2 regions of the Mesorhizobium sp. M1006 genome follow, and region 1 is predicted to be linked to the other one. Evidence: predicted binding sites of a transcription regulator. Region 1 holds the regulator's gene; the other holds the start of a gene.

Evidence for each region. The regulator PhoB, encoded in region 1, activates phosphate uptake and scavenging genes when phosphate is short. The targets are predictions, from matches to a motif close to TGTCATNNANCTGTCAT.
Region 2: NKH60_RS04325 (ceramide glucosyltransferase) is a predicted target of PhoB. The motif match lies at 4,121-4,137, and genes of this name have one in related genera.

The regions. Positions count from the first base shown of each region.
Region 1 is NZ_JAMYMZ010000018.1:35,033-45,689, forward strand. It holds gene NKH60_RS18595 (sugar ABC transporter permease) at 1-1,064, opposite strand, end outside; gene xylF (D-xylose ABC transporter substrate-binding protein) at 1,206-2,246, opposite strand; gene NKH60_RS18605 (ROK family protein) at 2,532-3,776, shown strand; gene phoB (phosphate regulon transcriptional regulator PhoB) at 3,786-4,475, opposite strand; gene phoU (phosphate signaling complex protein PhoU) at 4,492-5,199, opposite strand; gene pstB (phosphate ABC transporter ATP-binding protein PstB) at 5,232-6,035, opposite strand; gene pstA (phosphate ABC transporter permease PstA) at 6,032-6,883, opposite strand; gene pstC (phosphate ABC transporter permease subunit PstC) at 6,887-7,876, opposite strand; gene pstS (phosphate ABC transporter substrate-binding protein PstS) at 7,936-8,997, opposite strand; gene NKH60_RS18640 (hypothetical protein) at 9,651-10,004, shown strand; gene NKH60_RS18645 (DUF2865 domain-containing protein) at 10,089-10,657, opposite strand, start outside.
Region 2 is NZ_JAMYMZ010000003.1:225,789-236,445, reverse strand. It holds gene araD1 (AraD1 family protein) at 1-228, shown strand, start outside; gene NKH60_RS04335 (2'-deoxycytidine 5'-triphosphate deaminase) at 259-1,353, opposite strand; SAM riboswitch at 1,489-1,566, shown strand; gene NKH60_RS04330 (O-succinylhomoserine sulfhydrylase) at 1,637-2,827, shown strand; gene NKH60_RS04325 (ceramide glucosyltransferase) at 2,865-4,016, opposite strand; gene apaG (Co2+/Mg2+ efflux facilitator ApaG/CorD) at 4,244-4,636, shown strand; gene NKH60_RS04315 (Hsp33 family molecular chaperone) at 4,643-5,653, opposite strand; gene argF (ornithine carbamoyltransferase) at 5,816-6,727, opposite strand; gene NKH60_RS04305 (aspartate aminotransferase family protein) at 6,742-7,941, opposite strand; gene NKH60_RS04300 (GcrA family cell cycle regulator) at 8,297-8,821, shown strand; gene NKH60_RS04295 (magnesium and cobalt transport protein CorA) at 8,919-9,926, opposite strand; gene phoU (phosphate signaling complex protein PhoU) at 10,043-10,657, opposite strand, start outside.

The DNA.
Region 1 (10,657 bases):
ATGAACACCTTCATGGTCACCCAGCGCGTGTTGATACCGGCAAGGTTGGCTGCTTCCGGATTGCCGCCGATGGCGAAGACATAGCGGCCGAAACGGGTACGCTTGGCGATGAAGGTCATGATCAGCCCTACGGCTACAGCCATCAGCACGGGTATGGCGATGCCATGGGCGATGAACAGCCCGCCTTCGGGAACCGTTATATTGTTGGCCGCCGCATATCTGTTCACGATGCCGACCGGCCAAGGATAGGAATTGGCAAGCCATATGGCGCCCATGATGGCAGCGCAGGTGAGGACACCGAGGAACGTCTCGGCCCAGATCGGGCGCAACGGAAAGCGGAACCGCTTGCGCTGCACCCGCCCGTTGAGCAGCATGAACACAACCGCTAGGCACGCGACAATTCCGACGATCCAGCTCCATCGCGCGCCGATCGAACCCGCCGGCCCGCCCCCCATCAGCTGGAAAGTGGCATCAAGCGGCGCAATCGTCTGACCGCTGGCGACCCACCATGCGGCACCCCGCCAGACCAGAAGGCCGCCCAGCGTCACGATGAAGGCCGGCACCTCGAGATAAGCGATGATGTATCCCTGGAACGCTCCGATCAGAAGGCCAAGCGCCAGGCCGATGGCCAGTGCCAGGATCCAGATCCAGGGATTGCCTAATTGCAGACCGATCATTCGCACCAGGAAATGCACCTGCGCAAAGCCCATGACCACGCCGATCAGACCTTCGGCGGAACCGACCGACAGGTCGATATTGCGCATGACGATAACCAGCACCATTCCGGCGGCCATTATGGCCACGGCGGAAGTCTGCACCGACAGGTTCCAGAGATTGCGTGGCGTCAGGAAGGTCCGGCTGTCGAAGTCGAACGGATTGACGCCGAGCCGTACGCTGGAAATGACATGCAGGCCGACCCAGATGACCAGCAGCGCGCCGACCATGCCGAGCATGCGCGTGTCGAGTTCGGTTGCCTTGAGAAATCGGGCAACGATGCCGAGCTCGGATTCCCGTGCCCGGTCTGCCGTGCTGTCGACCGGCGTGTTGGACGTCGTGTCGGTCATGATGTTTCTCCCGCCGGGTTGCCGTCTGCCGCGGATGCCGGAAGCAGCCTAGAAGTTATCCGCCGGAAGCGGAAAAACAACTCTTGTTGAAAAACGCCGCGGCGAGCGGCCGCGGCGTTCGGACTTCTCGGAAACGTCGGCTCAGTTGCAGACTGCAACAGTGCCAGCCGTCACGCCGGCGCAGACCTCTTCTTTCTTGATCCAGCCGGCGTCGATGACGACGTTGAGGTTGTCCTTGGTGATGGCGACCGGGGTCAGGAACAGCGACTTGACGGTATTGCCGCCGGGCGTGGTGAAATCCTTCACGCCGGCAATGTCGGTCATCTGCTTGCCGTCGGCCAGCTGCGAGGCGATCTCGGCGGCATTCTTGCCGAGCTCGCGCGCATCCTTCCACACCGACACGGTCTGTGTGCCGAGCGCGATGCGGTTCAGCGCGGCGTGGTCGCCGTCCTGGCCCGAAACCGGAACCGATCCGGCCAGCCCTTGCGCTGTCAGCGCGGCGACGACGCCGCCGGCAGTGCCGTCATTGGCCGCGACCACGGCATCGACCTTGTTGTCGTTGGCGGTCAGGAACTGTTCCATGTTCTTCTGAGCGTTGGCCGGCAGCCAGCCGTCGGTATAGGCCTCGCCGACATTCTTGATCTTGCCGCTGTCTATTGCCGCCTTCAGCACCTCCATCGAACCGGCAAACAGGAAATCGGCATTCGGATCGGAACCCGAACCCTTGATGAAGACATAGTTGCCTTCCGGCTTCACCTTGAAGACTTCCCGGGCCTGCATGCGGCCGACTTCCTTGTTGTCGAAGGTCAGGTAAAAGACGTCCTTGTTCTCGATCAGCCGGTCGTAGCCGACAACCGGAATACCTTCGTCCAGCGCCTTTTGCACGGCCGGCCCGATGGCCGAGGCGTCCTGCGCCAGGATGATCAGTGCGTTGGCGCCCTGCGAGATCAGGCTCTCGACGTCGGTGAGCTGCTTGCCGGGGTTGGACTGTGCGTCGGCGGAAATATACTTGTCGCCTGCGGCCTCGATGGCCGCCTTCATTGCGGCCTCGTCGGTCTTCCAGCGCTCTTCCTGGAAGTTCGACCAGGAAACGCCGATGACCTTGTCTTTAGCCTGCGCCACCGACGCCAGCGCCAGCGTCATGGCGACACTCGCCAGAATGGCGGTCGTGAATTTCTTCATCATATCCTCCCTGCGCCGCGTACGGCGTGACCAATTGGCTCAAAGACCAGCTTAGAAGCTCTAATTTTTTCGAGCCTCGAAAAAATACTGGTCCGATCTCCGGCTGCTGTCAACATCGATTCTGATGGATTTTGATGACTCTGCGAGTTTTTTCGAGCGTCGGAATAAACGATGACAGCGCCACCTGCATCTGACACTATTTGCCTCATCCGACACTATTTGTCGGACATTACCGACGGCTTCCGGTTCATGAGCGGCCGCGGCAACCGGGAGGAAAGCAAAACAATGTCGGTCGGAATCCGCCATGACGATTTGCGCCGGCGCAACCGGGCGATGGTGATCTCGGCGGTGCGCCGGGCCGGCCAGCCATCGCGTACTGAGATCGCAGCTACCACCGGCCTCAGTCATTCGACCATATCGGCGATTTCTTCCGACCTGATACGGGAAGGCATCCTCGCCGAGAGCAAGCCAAGTGAGCCCGTTTCGTTGAAACGCGGTCGTCCGCAAGTCGGCCTCGCCCTCAACCCGGAAGCGGCGGCGGTGCTGACCGTGGTGTTGTCGCTGAATTTCCTTTCGGCCGCCATTATCGACTACACGGGACAGGTGGTCGCCGAGGAACAGCGCCGGCTGGACACGCTGACTATGCCGCGCGACGAGCTGATCCGTGAATGCATGGCCATCGTCCGGCGCCGGCTGCAGGATCCAGATCTTGACGTCCGCAGTGTCGCCCGCATCGCCCTGGCGATTCAGGGCATTACCGACTCCCCTGCACGCGCCATGCTGTGGTCGCCGATCACGCCGCAGACCGACATCGCCTTTGCCGACATGCTGGAGGACGAATTCGGCATCCCGGCAACGGTGGAGAACGACTGCAACATGATGGCGGTGGCTTTGCGCTGGCGCAATCCGGATCGCTATCGCGATGACTTCATCGCCATCCTGCTTTCGCATGGCATCGGCATGGGGCTGGTGCTGAAGGGCGAACTGTTCACCGGGACGCATTCCTCGGGCGGCGAATTTGGCCACATGATCCATCGTCCGGGCGGCGCGCTCTGCCGTTGCGGGCGGCGCGGCTGCATCGAGGCGTATGCCGGCAACTACGCCATCTGGCGCAACGCCAGGCAGATGAGCGAAGACAGCGAACCGGTCGCCGACGTCAGCGACGCCGACATGCGCGCACTGGCGGCCCGGGCGCGCGAGAAAGATGGGCCGGAACGCGAGGCCTACCGCAAGGCCGGCGAAGCGCTGGGTTTCGGTCTCGGCTCGCTGTTCGCGCTGATCGATCCGGCACCGGTCGCGATGGTCGGCGCCAGTGCCGCCGCCTTCGATCTGATCGAGCCGGCCTTGCGGAAGGCAATCGCCCAGACCGCCGGCGGCCAGCATTCAGGCTCGATCTCCTTCGATACAGAGCCGAACGAATTGCCTCTGATCCGCGAAGGCTGCGCGATGCGGGCGTTAAGCTTCGTCGACCAGGAGATTTTCGCGCCGGGCGCGCAAATGAGGCCCAGCGTCAGAAAGAACGTAGCCTGACCAGGCGGGTCAATCTTCCCTGATCGCATAGCCGGCGCCGCGGATGGTGCGGATGACATCCGGCATCCGGCCGTTGTTGACGGCTTTGCGCAGCCGCCCGACATGCACGTCGACGGTGCGTTCGTCGATGTAGATTGTCTCCCCCCAGACATTATCGAGTAACTGGCTGCGCGAGAAGACACGGCCCGGATGCCGCATCATGAACTCGAGCAGCCGGAATTCGGTCGGCCCGAGCCTGATTTCGCTCTTCTTGCGATAGACCCTGTGCGATTCGCGATCGAGCACGATGTCGCCGACCTTCAGCACGCTGGACAGCACTTCCGGCTTGGCGCGCCGCAGCAGCGCCTTGACCCTGGCCATGAATTCCGGTGTCGAAAACGGCTTGACCAGATAGTCGTCGGCGCCGGTCGAAAGACCGCGCACCCGGTCGCTCTCCTCGCCGCGCGCGGTCAGCATGATGATCGGCAGCCGCTCGGTTTCGGGGCGCACCCGCAACCGACGACAGAGCTCGATGCCGGAAACCGCTGGTATCATCCAGTCGAGCACCAAAAGGTCGGGCACATTCTCCTGCAAACGGATCTCGGCTTCGTCGCCGCGTGTCACCACCTCGACCTGGTAGCCTTCGGATTCGAGATTGTAGCGGAGCAGCACACCCAACGGCTCCTCGTCCTCCACCACCATTATGCGTGGTGCGATCATCGGCTGGGCACCCCCATCATGTCACCGGTGCGGACATTGTCGTTTCGTCCTGCTTCGGACGATTGACCGGCAATTGCTCGCCGGTCAGCACATAATACGCATTTTCGGCGATGTTGGTGACATGGTCGCCGATCCGCTCCAGATTCTTGGCGCAGAACAGCAGGTGCGTGCAAGCGGTGATGTTGCGCGGATCTTCCATCATGTAGGTCAACAGCTCGCGGAACACGGACGTGTATTTAACGTCGATGCGCTCGTCGGCGGCACGAAGCTTGGCCAACGCGGCCGCATCGCCTGCAGCATATTCCTCGATGACACCCTGCACCTGGATGAGAACCAGCTGCGCCATCGCGTCGATGGAATGCGACAGGTCCCGCGGCGTGGCGCTGAGGCCGACCGCACTCACGCGCTTGGCGATATTCTTGGCAAGGTCGCCGATGCGTTCGAGGTCGCCCGCCATGCGGATCGCTCCGACCACATGGCGAAGATCGTGGGCCATCGGCTGGCGTTTGGCGATCAGGGTGATGGCGCGGTCGTCCAGTTCGCGTTGACGCGCATCCATGATGGCGTCGTCGGAAACGACGCGTTGCGCCAGCACGTTGTCGGAATTCAACAGCGCCTTGGTTGCCCCGCCGACCATCGAACCGGCGAGGTCGGCCATGTCGCGGATCAGCTTGCTGATCTGCTCGAGATCCTCGTCGAAAGAAGCGACTGTGTGTTCGCCCATGGTCCTGTCCTCATATGCATGATCGGAACGGCTCAGCCGAAGCGGCCAGTGATGTAGTCCTGCGTGCGCTTCTCGCGGGGCGACGTGAATATCTTCTCGGTCCGGTCGAACTCGACCAGTTCACCCAGATACATGAACGCCGTCTGGCGCGACACGCGCGCCGCCTGCTGCATGTTGTGGGTGACGATGACGATCGTGTAGTCGGCTTGCAATTCGTCGATCAGTTCCTCGATCTTGGCAGTCGACAGCGGGTCGAGCGCCGAAGCCGGTTCGTCGAGCAGAATGACTTCCGGCTTCACCGCCACGGTGCGGGCGATACAGAGCCGCTGCTGCTGGCCGCCGGACAGGCTCAAGCCGCTGGCGTTGAGCTTGTCCTTGACCTCGCTCCACAGCGCGGCGCGCTTCAACGCCTGTTCGACGCGGCCGTCCATCTCGGACTTGCCGAGGTTCTCGTAGAGCCTGACGCCGAAGGCGATGTTCTCGTAGATCGACATCGGGAACGGCGTCGGCTTCTGGAACACCATGCCGATCTTGGTCCTGAGGAGGTTGAGATCCTGCGACCGGTCGAGAATGTTCTTGCCGTCGAGCAGCACCTGGCCCTCGGCCGTCTGTTTTGGGTAGAGCTCATAGATGCGGTTGAACACACGCAGCAGCGTCGATTTCCCGCAGCCCGAAGGGCCGATGAAGGCCGTGACGCTGCGCTCGGGCAGCGACAGGCTGATGTCCTTCAGCGCCTTGCTCTGGCCGTAGTAGAAGTTGAGGTTCTTGACCTCGATCTTCGTCTTCTCGGCGACCGTTTCGGCCATCGTCATGTCTGGGGACAACATCTGTGTCATCTGTCCTCTCTGCGTCCGGTAAGGCTGCGGGCGAGGATGCTCAAGCCCAGAACCGTCAGGGTGATTATGAGTGCGCCGGTCCACGCCAGTTGCTGCCATTCCTCGTAAGGGCTGAGAGCGAACTGGAAGATGGTCACCGGCAGGCTGGCCATCGGCGCGTTGATATTGCTGCTCCAGAACTGGTTGTTGAGCGCGGTGAAGAGCAGCGGCGCCGTCTCGCCGGAAATGCGTGCTATCGCCAGCAATATGCCGGTGACGATGCCGGACAATGCGGCGCGGTAGGCGACCGAACGGATCACCACCCAGCGTGGCGCGCCGATCGCGGCACCGGCTTCACGCAACGCGTTCGGCACCAGGTTGAGCATGTCTTCAGTGGTGCGCACGACCACCGGAATGACCAGGATGGCAAGCGCAACGGCGCCGGCAATGGCCGAGAAATGTCCCATTGGCCGCACCATCAGCTCATAGACAAACAAGCCTATGATGATCGACGGCGCCGACAACAGGATGTCGTTGATGAAGCGGACGACGGTGGTGATGCGCGAAAAGCGTCCATACTCGGCCATGTAGGTTCCCGCCAGCACGCCGATCGGCGTGCCGACGACAACGGCGATGATCGTCATCAGCAGGCTGCCCGTGATGGCATTGAGCAAGCCGCCGGCCTCGCCCGGTGGTGGCGTCATCTCGGTGAAGACCGCGAGCGAAAGCCCGGCTGTGCCCTTATAGACCAACGCGCCGAGAATGAGCGCCAGCCAGGCAAGCCCGATGCCGGCGGCGACGACGCAAAGCGCCATCATCACCGAATTCCTGGCTTTGCGGCGGCTGTGGAGCGATGAGGATGTCGACATCGGTCAGGCTCCCGTACGGGCGTCGATCCGCATCAGCATATAGCGGGCGGCGGCGAGGATCAGGAAGGTGATGACGAAGAGGATCAGGCCGAGCGAAACCAGCGAGGAGGTGTAGAGGTCGCCGTCGGCCTCGGTGAATTCATTGGCGATGGTCGCCGAGATCGTCGTGCCCGGCGCGAACAGGGAGGCACTGATGCGATGTGCGTTGCCGATGACGAAAGTCACCGCCATGGTTTCGCCGAGTGCCCGGCCGAGGCCAAGCATGACGCCGCCCATGATACCGATGCGGGTATAGGGAATGACCACGCGCCGGGTCACTTCCCAGGTCGTGCAACCGATGCCATAGGCCGATTCCTTCAGCACCGCCGGCACCGTATCGAAGACGTCCTTGGTGATCGAGGTGATGAAGGGCAGCACCATGATGGCGAGGATCAGCGCCGAGGTCAGAAGGCCGATGCCGTAAGGAGGGCCGGCGAAAAGGCTGGATAGTCCCGGCACGCCGTGGAAGATGTTGATGATGAAGGGCTGTATCGTCGTCTGCAGGAACGGCGCGAACACGAACAGGCCCCAGATGCCGTAGATGATCGAAGGAATGCCGGCCAACAGCTCGACCGCTATGCCGATAGGACGCCTGAGCGGGCGCGGGCAGAGCTCGGTGAGAAAGATTGCAATGCCGATGCCGATCGGAACCGCGATCAGGATGGCAATGGCCGCCGTCACCAGCGTGCCGTAGATCGGCGCCAGTGCGCCAAATTTTTCCGTAACGGGATTCCAGCTCTCAGTCGTCAGGAAAGAAAAACCGAACGACGACAGCGCCTGCCATGAGCCGGCAAACAGCGAGATGGCGACACCGCCGAGGATGACCAGCACAAGAATTGCGGAAGCGCGGGTGAGTCCGCGGAATATGGCATCTGTGAGCGCGAAGCGCCGCACCGTAGCTTCCCTGGCCCGGGCTGCTGCAGATGATGGCACGGCATCGGAAGCGATGGTCATTGGGTCCTCGCGATTAAAGGCAACAGGGAGGGCGCCATCGACGCCCTCCCTGGAGGAGATTACATAGCCGAGTAGAGCGGCTTGCCGTCGTCGCCGACGACTTCCTTGGCCCACATGGCCTTGACGCTCTCAACCACCTTGTCGGGCATCGGAACGTAGTCCAGCTCGCCGGCCATCTCGTCGCCCTTGTCGTATGCCCAGGCGAAGAATTTGAGCGCTTCGCCGGTGGTCGCGGCATCATCCGGCTTCTTGTAGAGCAGGATCCACGTTGCCGCCGTCATCGGCCAGGACTCGGCGCCCGGCTCGTTGGCGAGGATGACGCCATAGCCCGGCTGCGAGCTCCAGTCGGCATTGGCCGCTGCCGCCGAGAACCCCGCCGCGGTGGGCTCGACCTTCTTGCCGTCCTTGTTGATCATATCGGTGTGGGTGAGCTTGTTCTGCTTGGCGTAGGCATATTCGACATAACCGATCGCGCCGCCGGTCTGGGAGACGTTGTTGGCAACGCCCTCATTGCCCTTGGCGCCGATGCCGACCGGCCATTCCACGGCCTTGTCGACGCCGACCTTTTCTTTCCAGACCGCGCTGACGTCGCCGAGGTAATAGGTGAAGTTGAACGTCGTGCCCGAGCCATCGGAACGGTGAACGACCGCGATCGCCTGCGAAGGCAGCTTGACGTCGGGATTGAGCTTCTTGATCGCTTCGTCATCCCAGCTCGTGATCTTGCCGAGGAAGATGTCGGCCAGCGTCGGGCCGTCGAGAACCAACTCGCCCGGCTTGATGCCTTCGAGATTGACGACGGGAACGATGCCGCCCATCACCATCGGGAACTGAGCCAGTCCGGTCGCTTCAAGCTCGTCGCCCTTGAGCGGCGCATCCGAAGCGCCGAAGGTAACGGTCTTGGCCTTGATCTGCTTGATGCCGCCGCCGGAACCGATCGACTGGTAGTTAAGGCCAACGCCGGTGTCTTTCTTGTAGGTGTCGGCCCACTTCGCATAGATCGGGTAGGGGAAGGTGGCGCCGGCGCCGGAGATGTCCGCGGCGAGCGCGGCGGACAGGGTGAGGGTGGTCGTCGCCGCAGCCATTGCAATCGCAACGGCCGCCGAGCGGATGAAATGTCTCATGTGGCCTGCTCCTGTTCGGAATATGGTCTCTCGGCGCCATTCCTCCGGCGCCCGCTGAGGCCAATAGCCCCCGATTATTACAGTCGCATGACAGTTTCATGTCGCTCCGGTAACGACGTCCAGCCGGGTTAAGAAGGAGCGGCCGCGGGCTTTTGTCGGCATGGGCCGCGGTTTGCCGCTGGAATCAGCAGCTTGCGTGAATTCCGGCCGGCATCGTCTGCTCGGCGATCGCAGCCACCGGCTTTAAAAGAAAAAAGCCGGACGGGAGCGCGTTGCATGCAGCCAGAACGTGTCATGGCCGCGCCATCGCCGAAACAGGTCCGTTGGGGTAAATCTGACCCTGTTTCTTGCCGGCGGTCGCTGCTCCCGCCCGTAACTGGAGGAGCGGAACTTCGAATATCCCATTGTCGCCACTGAGCGCGGCTTTGGTATGGTGCGATCGCACCATGGCCTTACGCTGGAAGCGTTGACGAATCGCAAGGTTCTAACTCGCGCTGGACCTCCATCCGCGCCCGACCCGGCGCTCGATCTTCGAGCAACGCCTTCCACTGGAAGTGCGACGACTCTACTTCACGGTATCTACTCCCTTCGCCCTATTCCGCCGGTTGTCGGTTAGGCCGAAGCAGCGTTATAAGCTTGCAGGGGTATTGCTGATGTCTCGACGGATTCTGCCTGTCTTCCTGTGCCTGGCGCTGCCTCTGGGAAGCGGCTGCGCGCGCAGCTATGACGGCACCGTCATCATTCCCAAGCCGCTCGATGTTCGCCGTTTCTGGGACAGGCCTTCGCCGCAGGCGCAAGCCGAACAGTCGCAACTGGAGACCGACGTCTTTCCAGTGGCGCCGCAACCGCCGAAAAGGCCGGCGGTGCGCAGGAGCGCGGCTTCCGTTGCAGCGCCTCGGAGGAGGGTCACCAACAACCCGCCCATGCTGTCGCCGGAGCCGACGAAGCCGCTAACTTGCAAGAATGTCAGCGAGCCCGGCAAACGGGCCCGCATGGTCTGCGAATAGCCAACCGTCCGTCGGTTGATGCGCACGGCTCCAGGCCTTGAAGCGGCTATCCGGCCAGCCGTCTCGGAACATCGCCCGCCTTGGTCAGTCCGCTGGGAAGAAGGCCGGCCCGACCACTCTCACCGGCCGCGCGCCGATCGCTCTTTCGATCGACTGATGCTGGGCAGCCCCCTGCACTTCGGCAGCCTGCGTTTTTGCCTCTGCCGGAGCGGCACCGGCGGTTTCGATCCCGGATTCAGGAATTTCCGCGACGACGCCAAGATCCGGCTTTGCCGTCGGCAACGGTATGATGGCGTTGGTCATGTTGGCCGGTGTCACGGTTCGTGCCCTGAGCTCGGCGACGCGCCGGTAATAGCGCTTGACGTCGCAGGCCTTGAAGTTCGCGTCGTCGCGGTACCGGAACGCGGCAGGTAGCTCCACATAGGGTTTTCCCGACTCGAGCGCGACCATCTCCTCGGTCTCGCGAGTGGCGTCGCTCAGCGTATAGAGGTCGACGCCGGCATCGTCGCAGATGTAGCGACACTGATCGACCGTTTCCCTCTGATCGTCGCTCTTGGCGAACTGCGATTTTGGCGCGGGGAAGAAATATCCGTCCGACAAGCGAACGCAAAACAGCATCCGATTGCCGCCAATTGTTGTGCCTGCGGACTGGG
Region 2 (10,657 bases), on a different contig from region 1:
TCGCACACCATTGGCAATCTCGAGCATCACCACTTCAAATACTCAGCCTTCCGCCAGCCGGGCGACGTGCATGTGCACATGTTCGGCACGGCGACGCTGTCCTTTGCCGACGGCGTCAGGACCGAGGCCGGTGACGTATTCGAAATCGAGGCGCAGGATTTCGGCCTGCCACTGCGCAACCCGCTTGAAATCGAGCAGCCGGTGAAGGTCGCCGTGAAGGCACTTTGAGCCGGGCGTAGCCCGGAAGTGAGAGGAAGGTCAGCGCGCGGCGCGGAAATGCTTGGACAGTTTCAGGCCCTGTGCCTGATAGTTCGAGCCGAGATCAGTGCCGTAGAGCGCCCGCGGCCGTTTCAGCATGTGCTCATAGACCAACCGTCCGACGATCTGGCCGTGGTCGAGGATGAACGGCACTTCGTGGCTGCGTACCTCGAGCACCGCCCGGCTGCCGGTGCCGCCCGACGCCGAATGGCCGAAACCCGGGTCGAAGAAACCGGCATAATGGACGCGGAACTCGCCGACCAGCGGATCGAAGGGCGTCATTTCGGCGGCGTAGAGCGGCGGCACATGCACCGCCTCGCGCGACACCAGAATATAGAATTCGTCCGGATCGAGCACCAGCTCGCCGGCACCGCTCTTGTAGAGCGGCTCCCAGAAATCGACGACATCCTGCGCGGCGCGCTTGTCGACGTCGACGAGGCCGGTGTGGTGCTTGCCGCGATAGCCGACCAGCCCGTCCTTGTCGCCGTCGAGGTCGATCGATAGCGCGATGCCCCCGCCTGAGATGTTGGGTGGTTCGGTGGCGACCAACATTTCGGCGCGGTGCAACTCGTGCAACTCGTTTTCCGACAAGAGCGCATTGCCGGTGCGGAACCTGATCTGCGACAGCCGCGAGCCGATCCGCACGACGATCGGGAAAGTGCGCGGGCTGACCTCCAGGTAGAGCGGGCCTTCATAGCCGGCGGCGATCTTGTCGAACTCGTGGCCGCGGTCGGTCATTACCCGAGTGAAGATATCGAGCCGTCCGGTCGAGCTTTTCGGGTTGGCGGAGGCGGAAATATGGGCGGGCAGCGCCAGGCTTTCGAGCAGCGGCACGATGTAGACGCAGCCGGTTTCCAGCACAGCACCTTCGGCGAGGTTGATCTCGTGCAGCTTCAGCCGGTCGAGCTTGTCGGCAACCCTGTGGTCCGGGCCGGGCAAGAAGGAAGCACGCACCCGCCAGGCCTTGTCGCCGAGCCTGAGGTCAAGGCTGGCCGGCTGGATCTGATCGGCATCGAGCGTGCGCGGCGATTTCAGCGCGCCCGTCTGGAACAGCGCGGAAATATCCTGATCGGGAAGAATGCCTGTCTGCCGCAAGGGTCTGGCTCCGTTCGAACGCCGGGCGAGGTCTTGTTCTGTCGCAGGTCCGACCGTGGACGCGTTTGGCACCTGCTTGGTACAACCCTCTTAATCATGCCGGCAATTGACGCAAGCGTGGCGCGGGTCTAAAGCTCGTTATCCCGTGGTGATTTGGCCGGTCGGCTTGCAGCCACGTTAAACAAGTCGCTAAAGGACCGTCGGGCCGCAAGGCCATATGGACCGGTTGCGACTTTCGCGACCGGTTTTTTGTTGTTTGGACCAATTTTGGTGTTTGGATGGAATGATGACCAAGAAGCGCGACTGGAAGCCTCAGACCGCACTCGTGCATGCCGGAACGCTGCGTTCCGGCTTCGGCGAGACCTCCGAGGCGATGTATCTCACCCAAGGCTATGTCTACGAGACGGCGCAAGCGGCGGAGGCCCGCTTCAAGGGCGAGGAGCCGGGCTTCATCTATTCGCGCTATGCCAATCCGACGGTCGACATGTTTGAGAAACGCATGTGCGCGCTGGAAGGAGCCGAAGACGCGCGCGCCACGGCATCCGGCATGGCGGCGGTGACGGCAGCACTGCTGTGCAGCGCCAAGGCGGGCGACCATATCGTGGCGGCGCGCGCGCTGTTCGGCTCCTGCCGCTGGGTGGTCGAGACGCTGGCGCCGAAATACGGCATTGAGGCAACGCTGGTCGACGGCACCGACATCGCCAATTGGGAAAAGGCGGTCAAGCCAAACACCAAACTGTTTTTCCTGGAAAGCCCTACCAATCCAACGCTGGAGGTAGTCGACATTGCCGCCGTCGCGGCACTTGCCAATTCGATCGGCGCCAGGCTGATCGTCGACAATGTCTTCGCTACGCCCTTGCAGCAGAAACCCCTGCAGCTCGGCGCCCACATCGTCGTCTATTCGGCCACGAAGCATATTGACGGCCAGGGGCGCTGTCTTGGCGGCATCGTTCTGTCGGACAAGAAATGGATCGACGAGAACCTGCATGACTATTTCCGCCACACCGGCCCAAGCCTCTCGCCCTTCAATGCCTGGACGCTGCTGAAAGGCCTGGAGACGCTGCCGCTACGCGTACGCCAGCAGACGGAAAGTGCCGGCCGCATCGCGGATTTCCTGGCCGAGCGCCCGCAAATCGCCCGTGTCATCTATCCCGGCCGTGCCGACCACCCACAAGCGGCCGTGGTCAAGAAGCAGATGTCGGGTGGCTCGACGCTGATCTGCCTCGATGTGAAGGGCGGCAAGCAGGCGGCCTTTGCCTTCCAGAACGCACTCGACGTCGTGCTCATTTCCAACAATCTCGGCGACGCCAAGAGCCTGATCACCCATCCGGCGACGACGACGCACAAGAACTTGACCGATGAGGCCCGCGCCGAGCTCGGCATCGGACCGGGAACGCTCAGGCTGTCAGTTGGCCTTGAGGACGCCGACGACCTGCTCGAAGACATCGAGCAGGCACTGAGAGTTGCCGGATAAGGGCTGGCCGAACAGAGGCGAGCGGGAACGCGCCCGATCAGGCACCGGACGGGGTCTCTTCCAGCTCCGCGACGGTCTTTGTCTGGATAGTCATCACATTGCCGCGCCAGTCGACGGCGCCGCTCAGCCATCCGCGCGCCCAAATGGCGGGAAGCATCAGGTCTCGCGCCATCATCGCCGGGATCGTGCGCGGCGACAGGTGCCATCCCTTAGCCGAGGCCAAAGCGCATTCCGGCAGGTAGGCCGCGACCAGCACGGCGATGGCGGTTGCCGGCAGGCTGACGCCGGCGTCAGCCGCCGCGATCAGCGCAAGCACCAGCGGCGGCGCCGCGCCGATCAGGATCTCGGGGGCGAAGAACAGCGCGAAGGTGACGCGGCGCAGCCGCGCCCAGCGCGCCTGCCGCGACCAGATCTCGCCAAGCGTGCGCCGGCCGAGCGGCTGTTCGAAGGGCGAGGCGACAAGATTGACCCGCAGTCCGAGCCCGTTGACCAGCTTGGTCGCGGCGGCGTCCTCGGCGATCTCGGCGGCAAGCGCGCGGATGCCGCCATTGGCGTCGAGCATCGGCTTGTTCCACAACATGCTCTTACCCTGCGCGAAGCCGAGGCCGAGCGCCTCTCCGGCGTACTGCCAGCGTGCCTGCAGCGTGTTGAGAAAGGCGCATTCGACCTCCCCCCAGAAGCCGTCCGGCCGTGAGCCGATCGGCGTCGAGCAGACGAGGCCAGTACCATGCCGCCATGCCGCCATCAGCTGCTGGACGTAGTCGCTCGGCATAAGCACATTGGAATCGGCAAGAATGACCCAGCGATAATGCGCCGCTTCCCAACCCTTCACGCAATTGTTGAGTTTTGGATTGCCGCTGATGCGGTCGTCACCGACTAGAAGGCGGGCGCGAATAGCTGGAAAGCGCGCCATTGCGGCGGTGATCGGCTTGACCACCGGGTCGTCGGCATGGGCAACGCAGAAGATGAGTTCGTAGCGCGGCCAGTCGAGTGAGAAGGCGCGCTCCAGCGTCTCTTCGGCAAACGGCTCGACGCCGCGTGCCGGGATGACGATCGATACCGGCGGCGCGTTGGCGGGCGGTGCGATCCTGGCTGGTCGCTTCAGCTTCAGCGAAGCTAACAGGATGCTGGCGAGATTTGAAAGAAGGAGGGCTATGGAAAGGAGAGCGGCTGCGAATGTCGGTTCCATCGAGATCTGGTCACTCCAGAAGTGCCGGCCGCATGACGGCCGTTTTCAACAATTCGACAGAACGCTGAGTCGCCCGGCACAAGCCTGCACACCATCATTGTCATGTGTCACTTAAATGACATTGTTTTTCGGCACCTGCGCTCGAGTCGGGCAAGGAGATGACGCGCATCGTTGATCAAACTGCGCTGAGCGTCGAAAGTTCCATCTACATTGCTTTGGAGCAGTTTATGTACAGCGCCGTCACCCGCAACATCGAAGTGCAGGTCAGGCCGTTCTATCTGGAGGATCACTCCGACCCGCCGCAAAACCGCTATGTCTGGGGATATCAGGTGACCATCGACAATCAGTCGGATGAGTTCGTGCAGCTTCTGTCGCGCTACTGGCACATTACCGACGGCACCGGCAAGGTCGAGGAAGTGCGCGGCCCCGGGGTCGTCGGCGAGCAACCCGGACTCAACCCCGGCGACAGCTATCAGTATACGTCTGGATGCCCGCTCTCGACGCCGTCCGGCATCATGGTCGGGCACTACACCATGCGCAACAGGCGGGGCGAGACGTTCGACGTCGCCATCCCCGCCTTCTCGCTCGACTTGCCGGGAATGCGGCGCACCGTCAATTGACGGCGGTCATCCGGCCGCTGCAAACTCCGCCGGGTCGAAGTCATATTGCTTCGAGCAGAATTCGCAGGCGACGTGAATGCTGCCATCCTCGGTGCTGTCCCTGATCTCCTCGGCGGAAAAGCCTTCGAGGATGCCGTGGATCTTCTCCCTCGAGCATGAGCACTGGTCGGCGACCGGCACCCCGCCGAACACGCGGACGCCATGCTCGTGGAAAAGCCGGTAAAGCAGCCGTTCGGCGCCGATCGTCGGATCGATCAGCTCGGTCGGTTCAACAGTACCAAGCAGCGCCAGCAGCTCCTGCCAGGAATTGTCGGTCGGGTCGTGGATTTCCTCACGCGGATCGCCGTCGCCACCTGGAAGGTCGGGTACGCGCATGCGCTCCGCCGACTGCGGCAGGAATTGTGCCAGCAGGCCACCGGCCCGCCATTGTTCGCGGGCACCGCCGACGCCGGGCGTCAGAAGCTTGGCAACCGAAAGCCGGAGGTCGGTCGGAATCTGCTCCGACTGGCGGAAATAAGTGCGTGCGGCATCTTCCAGTGTGACGCCGTCGAGCTGGACGATGCCCTGGTAGCGTTGCGTGTGGGCGCCCTGGTCGATGGTCAGCGCCAGGACGCCGCTGCCGAGCAGCGTCTGCGGTGACGTCTCGCCGGCAGAAGTCAAAGCCTGCAGCCGGTCGGCATCGAAGCGGGCGTAAGCGCGCAGCGCGTGCGGCGTGGAGAAATCCGCGACCAGCATGTCGACCGGCCCGTCGGTGCGGGTCTGCAGAATGAACTTGCCCTCGAACTTCAGCGAAGTTCCGAGCAATACCGTCAACACACAGGCTTCAGCCAGGAGCCGGGCGACCGGCTCGGGATAGTCGTGGCGGCTGAGAATAGCATCGAGCATCGGCCCGAGCTGGACGGTGCGACCGCGCACGTCGAGCGGGCCGACCTCGAACGGCACGACATGGTCGTCGCCGGCGTAGCCGAATTCGCCGAGCTTGGGTTTATGTTCAGCCAATTGATGAGTTTCCAACATGACAAAGCTCCGGGGCGCGGCGATGCCGCCCTCCGGGGCGCATGCGACGAGACGCGCTCGATTTGCGTGATGCGCCTGAGATAGGCACCACCAACTCCCGGATCAAGGCGGCCCAGATCAAGGCGGCGCAGATCAGGCCGGCCCGGATCACCGCGGCTCGTATCAAGCGCCCAGGCACCAGGCCAGGACCGCCTTCTGGGCATGGAGCCGGTTCTCGGCCTCATCGAACACCACCGAATGCGGTCCGTCGATGACCTCGTCGGTAACCTCCTCACCGCGATGCGCCGGCAGACAGTGCATGAACAGCGCATCCGGCTTGGCTTTCGCCATCAGTGCCGCATTGACCTGATAGGGCAGGAAGACATTGTGGCCGCGGGCACGGTGCTCCTGGCCCATCGACACCCAGCAGTCGGTGACGATGCAGTCGGCCTCGTGAACGGCCTCCTCGGGCGAACGGGTGAATTTCAGCTTGCCGCCATTGGCTTTCGACCAGTCGACATGCTTCTGGGCCGGTTCGCTGCCCTCGGGCACGGCGACATTCAGCTTGAAATGGAACCGCGCGGATGCCTCCAGCAGCGAATGCAGCACGTTGTTGCCGTCGCCGGTCCAGGCGATCGTTTTACCGGCCACCGGACCGCGGTGCTCTTCGAAGGTCATGATGTCGGCCATCAGCTGGCAGGGATGGGTCTCGTCGGTCAGCCCGTTAATGACGGGGACCGTAGCGTTTTCCATCAGTTCCAGCAGCCGGTCATGCGAGGTGGTGCGGATCATGATGGCATCGACGTAGCGCGACAGCACCTTGGCCGTGTCGGCAATGGTCTCCGAGCGGCCAAGCTGCATCTCGGTGCCGGTCAGCATGATCGTCTCGCCACCCAACTGCCGCATACCGACGTCGAACGACACGCGCGTGCGCGTCGACGGCTTGTCGAAGATCATCGCCAGCACCTTGCCTTCGAGCGGCTTGCTGCGTTCGCCGGCCTTGAGCCTTGCCTTTCGCACCGCTGCGTCGTCGAGCATGAAGCGCAGATCGCCTTCGGAAACGGCGGAAAGATCGGTGAAATGGCGAAGGGACATCAGGAATTCCAGGATTACTTCGCAGCGGCAGCGACGATGGCATCTGCCAGGCTCTTGGCGCCGGCACGAATGCGCTCGAGCGCTTCGTGGATCTCGGCGTCGGTGACGGTGAGAGGCGGCAGCAGGCGGATAACGTTGTCGCCGGCCGGAACCGTCAAGAGATGCTGGTCACGCAGTGCCACCGTGACCTTGGTGTTGGGCATCGCGCATTTAAGCCCGAGCATCAGGCCGGTGCCCCTGATGCTTTCGATAACATCCGGAAATTCGTCGGCGACGCCAGCGAGCCCCTGCTTCAACAGCAGTGCCTTGCGCTGGACGTCTTCGAGAAAGCCGTCTTCCAGTACCACGTCGAGCACGGCGTTGCCGACCGCCATTGCCAGCGGATTGCCGCCGAAGGTGGTGCCGTGCACGCCGGCGGTCATGCCGACCGCTGCCTCGTCGGTGGCGAGGCAGGCACCCATCGGGAAGCCGCCGCCGATGCCTTTGGCCACCGCCATGAGGTCGGGGGTGACACCCGCCCACTCATGCGCGAACAGCTTTCCGGTGCGGCCGACGCCGCATTGGACCTCGTCGAAAATCAGGAGCAGTCCGTGCTGATCGCAGAGCTGCCTGAGCCGCTTCAGCGATTGCGTCGGCACTTGCCTGATGCCGCCCTCGCCTTGCACCGGCTCGATCAGGATCGCCGCGGTTTCAGGCGTGATCGCCTTCTCGGTGGCATCCACATCGTCGAAACCGACCTGGTCGAAGCCGTCGACCTTGGGGCCGAAACCTTCCAGATACTTGTACTGGCCGCCGGCGGCGATGGTCGCCAGGGTGCGGCCGTGGAAGGCGCCTTCGAAGGTGATTGTGCGGTAGCGCTCGGGATGGCCCTTGACGAAGTGGTAGCGCCGCGCCGTCTTGATGGCGCATTCGAGCGCCTCTGCGCCGGAATTGGTGAAGAACACCTTGTCGGCAAAGCTTGCGTCGGCCAGCCGCTCGCCGAGCCGGCTCTGTCCCGGAATCTCGTACAGATTAGAGACGTGCCAGAGCTTGGCGGCCTGCTCGGTGAGGGCCGCGACCAGATGCGGATGGCTGTAGCCCAACGAATTCACGGCGATGCCGCCGGCGAAATCGAGATATCGCTCGCCCTTGTCGGTGACCAGCCAGGTGCCTTCACCGTGGTCGAAAGCCAGGGGTGCGCGAACAAAGGTCTCGAAAAGCGCCGAACCGCTCATTATATGCGTCTCCGGAACCGGAAAAATCAAAAAGCCGCCAAAGCGGCGGCCCTTGTGGCTTATCGTGTTTTTCGGCCGTGAAGTCAACGAAAAGGTCGCGCAAGGTCGCGCGGCAAGCCCCCCAGCATAACGCCGGCTCCTAAGCGACCGGGCAAGTTGGGGAAAACCGAAAAAACCGATTCGTGTTGGCCTTGGGACTCTTGTCACCGAGTCAGCGCATAAGGTAATTGTAGCAGAGAAATAACTAGATTTCGTGCGGCGGACCTAATCACCCGATATATGTGGTGTCTGCCCGGCAGAAGCCGGGTCGGGAATGGATTCCGATTGCCGCACGTTTCAGCAGGAGCGCGGTCTCATGAACTGGACTGACGAGCGAGTCGAACTTCTCAGAAAATTGTGGTCGGAGGGCCTCAGCGCCAGCCAGATCGCCGCACAGCTTGGCGGGGTCAGCCGCAATGCGGTCATCGGCAAAGTGCACCGGCTGAAACTGTCCGGTCGCGGACGCACGACCGCCTCACCGGCACGCCAGAAGAAGACGGTGCAGGGATCGACGATCCAGAAATCGGTGTCCCGGGCAGCAAGCGCCACGCGCCATGCCACCACCTCGATGTCGATCGGTGCGACCGCGCTCAAGGCGCAGTTCGATGCCGAACCGGTGGCGCGCCACTATATCCGCCCGGTCGAGAACGTCGTCGTGCCGATCTCGCGGCATCTGCAACTTGTCGAACTCAACGAGCGCACTTGCAAATGGCCGAACGGCGATCCGCTTTCGGAAGACTTCCATTTCTGCGGCAACGACGCCGCCGAAACCGGCCCCTACTGCAAGTACCACGCCCGCGTGGCGTTCCAGCCGGCATCGGAGCGGCGGCGGAGCAGGTGAATGGTGAATGGTGAATGGTGAATGGTGGCGGGCTGAGCTTGGAGTAAGAAAGCAAGGCTCTTGCCTAGCCCTATTCACTATTGATCATTCACCCACTTCATAGCCACCCATTCTTGCGAAACCGCCAGTAAAGAAACGTGCAGATCAGGGCAATTGCCGCCAGGACGGCCGGGTAGCCATATTCCATCCTCAGTTCCGGCATGTCGCTGAAATTCATGCCGTAAATGCCGGCGAATGCCGTCGGCACGGCCAAGATTGCGGCCCATGAGGCAAGCTTCTTGGAGATCGCCGTCTCCTGGCTTTGACCGACCAGAAGGCTCGCCTCGAAGGCGAAGGCGAGAACCTCACGCAGGCTGTCGATCTTTTCCTGGACAGTGCGGATGTGGTCGGTGACGTCGCGAAACAGCGGGTGCATGGCTGTGTGGATTTGCGGCAGATCGGCGCTGGTGAGCCGCCGGCAGACCTCCACCAGCGGCAGGGCCGCATTACGCAGGCGCAAGAGATCGCGGCGCAGCATGTAAAGCCGTTCGATATCGGAGCCGGTCATCGGTTTCAGCAGAACCTTGTCCTCGATCGCCTCGACCTCGTTTTCGATCTGCTCAAGCACCGGCATATAGTTGTCGACGATGAAATCGAGAATGGCGTAGAGGACGAAATCCTCGCCCTTGGCAAGGGAATGCGGGCAGCTTTCCCAATGCTGGCGAACGGCGGCGTAGGAGGTCGACGGGCCATGCCTGACGCTGACGATGTAGCCCGCGCCGACGAACAGATGCGTCTCGCCGAAGGTGACGCGGCTGTCGATCAGCTGCGCCGTGCGGGCAACGATGAACAGGGCATCACCATATTGCTCGATCTTCGGTCGCTGGTGCGGATGCTCCGCGTCCTCGATCGCCAGCTCATGCAGATGGAATTGCGCCTGGACGCGCAGCAACAAATTGCGGTCGGGCTCCAGCAGTCCGATCCAGACCACGTGGCCCGGCTTCCCGGCCCATTCGCCGGCTTCCTCGATCGGAATGTCGGCGATGCGCCGCCCAGCCGTATAGACGCCGCAAGCGATTATACCCGACATCGGCGGCGCAGGAGCAAACTCGCGGACATATTCCATCGCAGCCTCCTGAAGGCGTGGCCTTCATCGCGGAACTGAGAAGTCGGCGCGTCGAAAGCTTAGCGCAATTTTCTGTCGGGTGGCGAATCCGAAATTCGCATCAGTGCTGAGAGAACTCACTTCGCTGGTTGGGTTGCGGGAAGAATAATCTTGTCCGTCTTATCGCCCTTCGGACGATCGGCCGGCATCTGGTCGCCGGTGACGATATAGTAGATCGTCTCGGCGATGTTGGTGGCGTGGTCGCCGATGCGCTCGATGTTCTTGGCGCAAAACAGGAGATGTGTGCAGGGCGTGATGTTGCGTGGGTCTTCCATCATGTAGGTCAGCAATTCGCGAAACAGAGAGGTGTACATGGCGTCGATCTGGTCGTCGCGGTCGCGCACGAAACCGATTTTCTCCACCGACCGCGACGCATAGACGTCGAGTACTTCCTTGAGCTGGGTCAGTGCCAGATTGGCCAAAGCCTCGAGGCCGCGGAACAGGCTGTTCGGCTGGCGCCCGTCTGCGACGGCAACCACCCGCTTGGCGACGTTCTTGCCGAGGTCGCCTACCCGTTCGAGGTCAGCCGAGATGCGGATCGCGCCGACGATCTCGCGCAGATCCGTCGCCATCGGCTGGCGTTTGGCGATGATGATGATCGCCTTGTCGTCGATCTCGCGCTGTCCCTCATCCAGAACTAGGTCGTCCCGAATGACTTTCTGGGCAAGCCCCGGATCCGCATTGACCAGCGC